DNA from 2 places in the Actinoplanes sp. NPDC049599 genome. Region 2 is predicted to be linked to the other one. Evidence: riboswitches for the same ligand, from Rfam matches in the RefSeq annotation. Region 2 holds a riboswitch; the other holds the start of a gene.
The links. A riboswitch is a leader RNA that binds a small molecule or an ion and turns the genes downstream of it on or off. The one in region 2 is predicted to bind FMN.
Positions count from the first base shown of each region.

Region 1: another riboswitch for FMN. It lies ahead of ribD (bifunctional diaminohydroxyphosphoribosylaminopyrimidine deaminase/5-amino-6-(5-phosphoribosylamino)uracil reductase RibD); the one in region 2 lies ahead of ACIBQZ_RS15195 (nicotinamide riboside transporter PnuC).

Region 1 is NZ_JBITLX010000033.1:9,441-13,248, forward strand. It holds gene ACIBQZ_RS36950 (septum formation family protein) at 1-390, opposite strand, end outside; gene rpe (ribulose-phosphate 3-epimerase) at 456-1,133, shown strand; gene ACIBQZ_RS36960 (response regulator) at 1,130-2,164, shown strand; FMN riboswitch at 2,229-2,422, shown strand; gene ribD (bifunctional diaminohydroxyphosphoribosylaminopyrimidine deaminase/5-amino-6-(5-phosphoribosylamino)uracil reductase RibD) at 2,554-3,609, shown strand; gene ACIBQZ_RS36970 (riboflavin synthase) at 3,609-3,808, shown strand, end outside.
Region 2 is NZ_JBITLX010000007.1:69,961-73,768, forward strand. It holds gene ACIBQZ_RS15190 (glycosyltransferase) at 1-1,159, shown strand, start outside; FMN riboswitch at 1,166-1,296, shown strand; gene ACIBQZ_RS15195 (nicotinamide riboside transporter PnuC) at 1,364-2,080, shown strand; gene ACIBQZ_RS15200 (LCP family protein) at 2,093-3,259, opposite strand; gene ACIBQZ_RS15205 (ArsR/SmtB family transcription factor) at 3,411-3,806, shown strand; gene ACIBQZ_RS15210 (SRPBCC domain-containing protein) at 3,739-3,808, shown strand, end outside.

The DNA.
Region 1 (3,808 bases), on a different contig from region 2:
CCAGCCGGCCTTGGTCGGCCACACCACCTGCACCGCCACCCGGGCGGTGCGCCAGGAGCCGCCGAGGAAATCGGCCGCCCGCTGGGAGCACTCCTGGAAGGCGGCCCGGGCCCCGGCGGAGCCGGCCGCCGGCACCACGTCGGCCGGCGCGGGGGTGCCCACGTGGTAGGTCTCCGAGACGTGCAGCTCGGCGCAGTCGACCGGACGGTGCTCGGCCAGCGGCGCGGTCGCCGCCAGGCTCTCGTGGCACTGGCCGGTGACCGGGCGGAACGGCGCGGCCGACGTGAGCAGCGGCCAGTCGTCGGTCAGGTCACCGTCGGTGCCGTCCGGCGGCGCCCCGGAGCAGCCGGCGACGAGCAGCACCGCCAGCAGGACCGCGGTCCCTCGCATGCCACCCCCCTCCGAGAACCCCATGAGTATCCCGGGTATGGGCAAACAGGCCATACACTTCACCGGTGGAGTCATCGCCGATCATCGCCCCCAGCATCCTGGCCGCGGACTTCGCGCACCTCGCCACCGCGGTGCACGACATCGAGGGTGCCGCGGACTGGGTGCACGTGGACGTCATGGACAACCATTTCGTCCCGAACCTGACCATCGGGCTGCCGGTCGTGCAGAGCCTGCGCAAGGCGACCGTCATCCCGTTCGACGTGCACCTGATGATCACGGATCCGGAGCGCTGGGCGCCCGGGTACGCCGAGGCGGGGGCGTACAACGTGACGTTCCATGCCGAGGCCTGTGAGAACCCGGTGGCGCTGGCGAAGACGCTGCGGGCGGCGGGCGCCAAGGCCGGGCTGGCCATCGACCGGGACACGCCGGTGGAGCCGTACCTGGAGCTGCTGCCCTATCTGGACACGGTGCTGATCATGACGATCAAGGCCGGCTTCGGCGGGCAGAAGTTCATGCCCGAGATGCTGGACAAGGTCCGTGACGTGCGCCGCCGGATCCGGGCCAAGAACCTGGAGGTCCGCCTCGAGGTCGACGGCGGCATCGCCGCCGACACCATCGAGCAGGCCGCCGAGGCGGGTGCGGACGCGTTCGTCGCGGGCACCGCCGTGTACGGCGCCGAGGACCCCGCCGAGGCGTGCCGCAAGCTGCGCGCCCTGGCCGCGCGGGCGGCGGTCCACGCATGAGCACCGGCGTGGTCCGGCACAAGGTCGACGCGACCGCCGCGGAGCCCGAGGAGCGGCCCGACCTGATCCTGGTGGTCGACGACGACGAGGACATCGCCAGCTTCGTGGCGTTCAACCTCAAGGTGCACGGCTTCGAGGTGATGCGGGCCCGCGACGGCCAGCACGCCCTGGAGGTGATGGAGAGCCGCCGCCCGGACCTGGCCGTGGTCGACTGGATGATGCCGAACATGAACGGCGTCGAGCTGACCCGCCGGCTGCGCGCCGAGCCGCTCACCTCGGCGCTGCCGGTGATCATGCTCACCGCCAAGGGGATGACCGTCGACAAGGTGGTCGGCCTGACCGCCGGCGTGGACGACTACCTGGTCAAGCCGTTCGACACCGCCGAGCTCATCGCCCGGGTCTCCTCCACGCTGCGGCGCAACAAGGAGTTCCGCGAGGTCTCCCCGCTGACCGGGCTGCCCGGCAACGCCCGGGTGCGCCGCGAGATCGTGGACCGGATGAAGACCGGCAAGGACTTCGCGGTCGGCTACATCGACATCGACCGGTTCAAGAGCGTCAACGACGTGTACGGCTTCGACCGCGGCGACGAGTTCATCACCGCGCTGGCGGGCAGCCTGCACCGCGCGGTCGCCGCCACCGGCCGCCCGCCGGTCTTCCTGGGCCACATCGGCGGTGACGACTTCGTCTTCATCTGCATGCCCGACCAGGTGCTGCCGCTGACCAAGTTCACGGTGACCGACTTCGAGACCGTCGCCGACCAGCTGTACGACCCCGAGGACGCCCAGCGCGGCTACATCGAGGTGCCGGACCGGCGCGGCAGCAAGCAGCGCGCCGCCCTGGTCACGCTCTCCATCGGCGTCGCCCAGGCCACCGCCGAGGGCCGCCGGTTCGAGGACGCCCGGATGGTGGTCGCGGTCGCCTCCGAGATGAAGAAGGTCGCCAAGAGCCAGCCGGGCTCGTACGTGGCGATCGACCGCCGCCGGGCGGACTCGGAGGACCCGGAGGACCCCTCGTCGGGCGCCGGCGTGTGACGTGGATCGCCTTCCAGGAGATGGCAAGCCGCCATTCGCGTGCAAGACTCATGGGTGACCCACCACGCGCTGGCGGGACTCGGTGAAATTCCGAACCGGCGGTAATGACCTGCTCCGGCAGGGCTGAGCCCGCGACCCGGACGTCTAGCCAGATCTGGCTCTAGACGCACGGTGGACCTGGTGAAACTCCAGGGCCGACGGTTGAGCGGACGGCACTCGTGCCGACCGGTCAGACAGTCCGGATGGGAGACAGCGCGCGGAGCAGGACGAGGGCTCGTCGCGGCGTGCTCTCTCCGGGGTGACGCGACGCGTCCCCTGATGTCCTGTTGCGCAACCTTTTCCCTCTTCGTTCGGCGCGTGTTCGCACCGCGCATGGAGAGGGAACGCAGATGGTCACCGACGACGAGGCGATGGGCCGCGCTATCGCGCTGGCCGCCCGGGGCCTGGGCACCACCAGCCCCAACCCGGTGGTCGGCTGTGTCCTGCTCAGCGCCGAGGGCGAGGTCGTCGGCGAGGGCTTCCACGCGTACGCCGGTGGGCCGCACGCCGAGATCGTGGCGCTGGCGCAGGCCGGTGAGCGCGCCCGGGGCGGCACCGCCGTGGTCACGCTCGAGCCGTGCAACCACACCGGCCGCACCGGCCCGTGCGCCCAGGCGCTGATCAACGCCGGCATCACCCGGGTGGTCATCGCGGTCGACGACCCGACGCCGGTCGCGGCCGGCGGGGCGGCGACGCTGCGTGACGCCGGGGTGCCGGTGGAGACCGGGGTACGCCGCGCCGAGGCCGAGGAGGGCAACGTGGCCTGGCTGACCGCCGTGCGCCGCGGCCGGCCGTACGTGACCTGGAAGTACGCGGCGACCCTGGACGGGCGGTCGGCCGCCGCCGACGGCACCAGCCAGTGGATCACCTCCGCGCCCGCCCGCGGCGACGTGCACAAGCTGCGCAGCTCGGTCGACGCGATCGTCGCCGGGGTCGGCACGATCATTGCCGACGACCCCCAGCTCACCGTCCGCGACCTGCGCGACGGCAGCCTCGCCATCAAGCAGCCCTGGCGGGTGGTGGTCGACTCCGCCGGGCGTACCCCGGCCAAGGCCCGCATCCGCGACCAGGCCGCACCCACCTGGATCGCGACGGCGGCCGAGGTCGGCGCCGGTCCCGACGGCCGGGTCGACCTGGCCGCGCTGCTCACCGAGCTGTACGCCCGCGGCGTGCGCGCCGTGCTCCTGGAGGGCGGCCCCACGCTGGCCGGCGGCTTCCTGGCGGCCGGCCTGGTGGACAAGGTTGTCGGCTACATCGCCCCGAAGATGCTCGGCGCCGGCCAGCCGTCGCTGGTGGGCGCCGGCGTCACCACCATCAGCGAGGCCATCGAGCTGGACCTCACCGACATCACGCGGGTCGGACCCGACCTGCGTTTCACCGCATCGCTCCGAGCCAAGGAGGCCTGATGTTCACGGGAATCGTCGAGGAACTGGGTGAGGTCGTGTACCTCACCGACGCCGGGGGCGACTCGGCGGTGCTCGCCGTCCGCGGGCCCGTCGTCACCTCCGACGCGCGGCACGGCGACTCGATCTCGGTCAACGGCGTCTGCCTGACCGTCATCGACAACGTCGACGGGGTGTTCACCGCCGACGTGATGGGCGAGAG
Region 2 (3,808 bases):
GGGCGTGATCCGGGCCGAGCAGCAGCCGGCCGGCGAGGACGAGACGCTGCGCGGCTTCTTCGCCGCCACCCGGCGCGGCCTGGTGCAGACCCTGCTCTACCAGGCCCGGGCCCGCCGCGCGGACCTGCTCTGGGACCCGGTCGGCCGGGGTTTCGCGGTCCGCGAGACGGTCGCCGCGATCCGCCCGGACCAGGTGATCGTCGACCACCTCGCGTTCAGCGCCCGGCTCGCGCTGACCGCCGACCGGGTGCCGCACGCCGACGTGGTGCTCGGCCACCCCTCGGCCCTGCCGGTCGGCGGCGAGGTCTACGGCTACCCGACGGACTGGCCGGCCGCCTTCGCCCCGCCGCCCGCCGAGCTGGCCGAGCTGCACCGGGTCTGCCGCGACGTCCGGGACGCGTTCACCGCCGAATGGAACGTGGCGCTGCGCAGCCTGTCCCGGACCGCCCCGCTGAGCTCCGACGCGCTCGCCGAGCACGGCGACCGGCTGCTGTTCAACTACCCGGAGGCCCTGCACGACCCGGCCCGCACGGCCCTGCTGCCACCGCACGTCTTCCTCGGCTCCGCGGTCCGCGCCGAGACGGTCCCCGACGACATCCGGGCCTGGCTGGAGGCGGACGACCGGCCGCTGGTCTACGTCAGCTTCGGCAGCTTCCTGTCGGCCCGCGGCGACGTGCTGGCCACCGTGCTGACCGCGCTGCGCTCGCTGGACGTCCGGGTGGCGGTCGCCACCGGCTCGGCCCGCGACCTGCCGCAACCGGGCGCGGACTGGCTGGTCCGCGACGTGCTGCCGCAGACGGCGCTGCTGGCCCGGGCCGCGCTGGCGGTCACCCACGGCGGCAACAACAGCGTGACCGAGGCGCTGACCTGCGGCGTGCCGATGCTCGTGCTGCCGTTCTCGACGGACCAGTTCGCCGGTGCCGCCGCGATCGAGCGCACCGGCCTGGGCGCGGCCCTGGACCCGAACGCGGCGTCGGCGCCGGACATCATCGACGCGGTCCGCGACCTGCTGGCCGGCCGGGCGCCGGAACTGGCGGCCGAACTCGGGGCGCGGCTGCGGGCCGCCCCCGGCGCCACCCTCGCGCGCAGCGCCCTGGTCCAGGCGCGACGCAGGTCACAGCTGCCCGGCGGCCGGGAGGATTACGATGACCGCAAGTGACACGTTCAGCGTGCTCCGGGGTCGGTGCAATTCCGAACCGGCGGTGACAGTCCGCGACCCGACCGCAGCCGGCGGCCGGTTGACCCGGTGAAATTCCGGGACCGACGGTGAAAGTCCGGATGGGAGGCAGCGCGCGGGCGGTTCGGCCTTTCCGCGTGCGCGGTCCTCCCCGGCGTGCACCTCTGTCCCCCGGAGGTGCAGGGCATGCACTGGCTCGATCAGCTGCTCACCGCGTTCTACGACGCCAAGTGGCAGGTCACCGACACCCAGGCGATCTACTACCGGGAGATCGTCGGCAACGCCTTCGGGCTCGGCTCGGCGCTGTTCGGGCTGCGCCGCAACGCCTGGGCGTGGCCGGTCGGCATCGTCGGCAACGTGCTGCTGTGCACCGTCTTCCTGGGCCAGGCGCTCGGCAACGACCAGGGCACCCCGCTGTACGGGCAGGCGTCCCGGCAGGTCTTCTTCATCGTCACCAGCGTCTACGGCTGGTGGCGCTGGCGGCAGAACCGGCACGCGGCCGGCGGCCCGGCGGTCGTCCCGCGGTGGGCGACGCACCGGCAGCGGGCGGCCCTCGTCCCGCTGGCCCTGGCCGCGGTGGTGCTCTGTTTCTTCGTCTTCCGCGCGATCGGCGCCGGCTTCCCGGTCCCGTGGTGGTACTACCTGGCCGACTCCTGGATCTTCGTCGGCTCGATGCTGGCGACCTACGCGATGGCCCGCGGCTGGGTGGACTTCTGGCTGTGCTGGCTGGCCGTGGACCTGGTCGGGGTGCCGGAGCTGCTGCACTTCGGCTACTACCCGTCGGCGATCCTGTACGCCGTCTACGCGGGCTTCGTGATCTGGGGCTTCCTGGTGTGGCTGCGGATCTCCCGCCGCGAGCAGCCGCAGCGCCTCGACTCCCCCACCATGGAGACCGTCGGCTGACCACCGCGCCGCTCAGCTGCGGGTGACCCAGGTCGGGTGGGCCAGCACGAACTCGTCGACGGTGTCCTCGTGCACCGACCGCAGCAGCTCCATGCTCGTGTCGCTGAGGATCTCGGCGCTGCCCACCCCGGGGATGTCGTCGCTGTTGAACGTGCCGTTGTTGGTCTTGACGGTGATCAGGTCGTCGGCGCGGAGGCCGCGCAGCGCGAACGCCCAGTCCGCCAGCGGGATGCCGCCGTCGTCGACCGTCATCGTCCGGCCCACCGCCTTGAGCAGGCCGGGCAGCTTCGTCGGGGAGTTCAGCCCCTTCTCCAGCACGGTCCGGATGACCGCCTTGATGAACTGCTGCTGGTGCCGCTGCCGGCCGTAGTCGTAGCTGCCGTCGGCCAGCAGGTCCCGCTGGCGGACGAAGTCCAGCGCCTCGGTCGGGGTGAAGCAGTGCTCACCCTTGCGGTAGATGTTCGGCGTCACCCCGCGGATCTTCGCCCGGACGGTGCCGTCCGGGTTGATCCGGTACGGCTTGGCGACCTTGCCGGTGGCGTTGTCGTGTCCGATATGGATCGACGTGGTCCTGGTGTCGACGGTCAGGCACACCTTGCCGAGCACGGTGACCACGTTGCGGAAGCCCGGGAAGTCGATGATCGCGCCGGCGTCCGGGGTGATCCCGGTCAGCTTCCGCACCGTCTTGGCCAGCAGCGTGAAGCCGCCGGTGAGGGCCTTGTCGCCGGTCAGGCCGCGGCTGCCGTACGCGAACGCGGCGTTGATCTTGTTGCGGCCGCCGGCGTACCGCTGGGCGCCGTTGTCGAAGGCGGGTATCCGCACGTAGCTGTCCCGGGGCAGCGACACCAGGTAGGCCTTGCGGTGGTCGGCCGGCAGGTGCAGCAGGATGATCGAGTCCGACCGGATCAGCTTGTCGGCGTCCTGGTGCGGCCGGGTGTCCAGCCCGACCAGCAGGATCGTCTTGGCGCCCTTGACGCTGACCCGCTTGGTCTCCACCCGGGTCTCGCCGAGCAGGTTCTGCTGGGTGACCGTCGCGGTGGCGGTGCCGAGCAGCACCCGGGTGCCGGCCACCGCGACGCCGCTGCCGGTCACGAGCAGCGCGCCGATCACCACGCACCACAGCGCCCAGCGGGGTGACCGGGTCCGGCCCTTCGCCCTACGGCCCGCACGCTCGCCCACAGCACCGCTCCCCGATCCGGCCGGCCCCGGTGGCCCCCTCGCAGAAGATGACGGAAGCGGAACGCGAGAACGTTGCACGCACCAGGATGGTTGACGGACGGCAGGTGGCGGTCTAGCGTCTTTCAACTATGAGGTTGAAAGACGGCGCCGGATGACCGCCGACACCTTGACCCGGGTCTTCGCCGCGCTGGCCGACCCCACCCGGCGGGACATGGTGGCCCGGCTCTCCGCGGGCGACGCGACCGCGAGCCAGCTGGCCGAGCCGTACCGGATGAGCCTGCAGGCGGTCTACAAGCACCTGCGGGTGCTCGAGGACGCCGGCCTGGTCAGCCGGCCGCCCGGGCCGCAGCCCCGGCCGGTGCGGCTGGAGGCCGGGGTGTTCGACCTGATGGAGACCTGGATCGAGCGTTACCGGGCCCGCGCCGAGCAGCGCTACCGCCGCCTCGACGCCGTCCTGGCGGAGCTGAACGGAGCCGAGCATGCCCAGCATCACCGAGACAGCCGTCGAAGCCGACCCCCGGGTGCCGATCATCCGGATCACCCGTGACT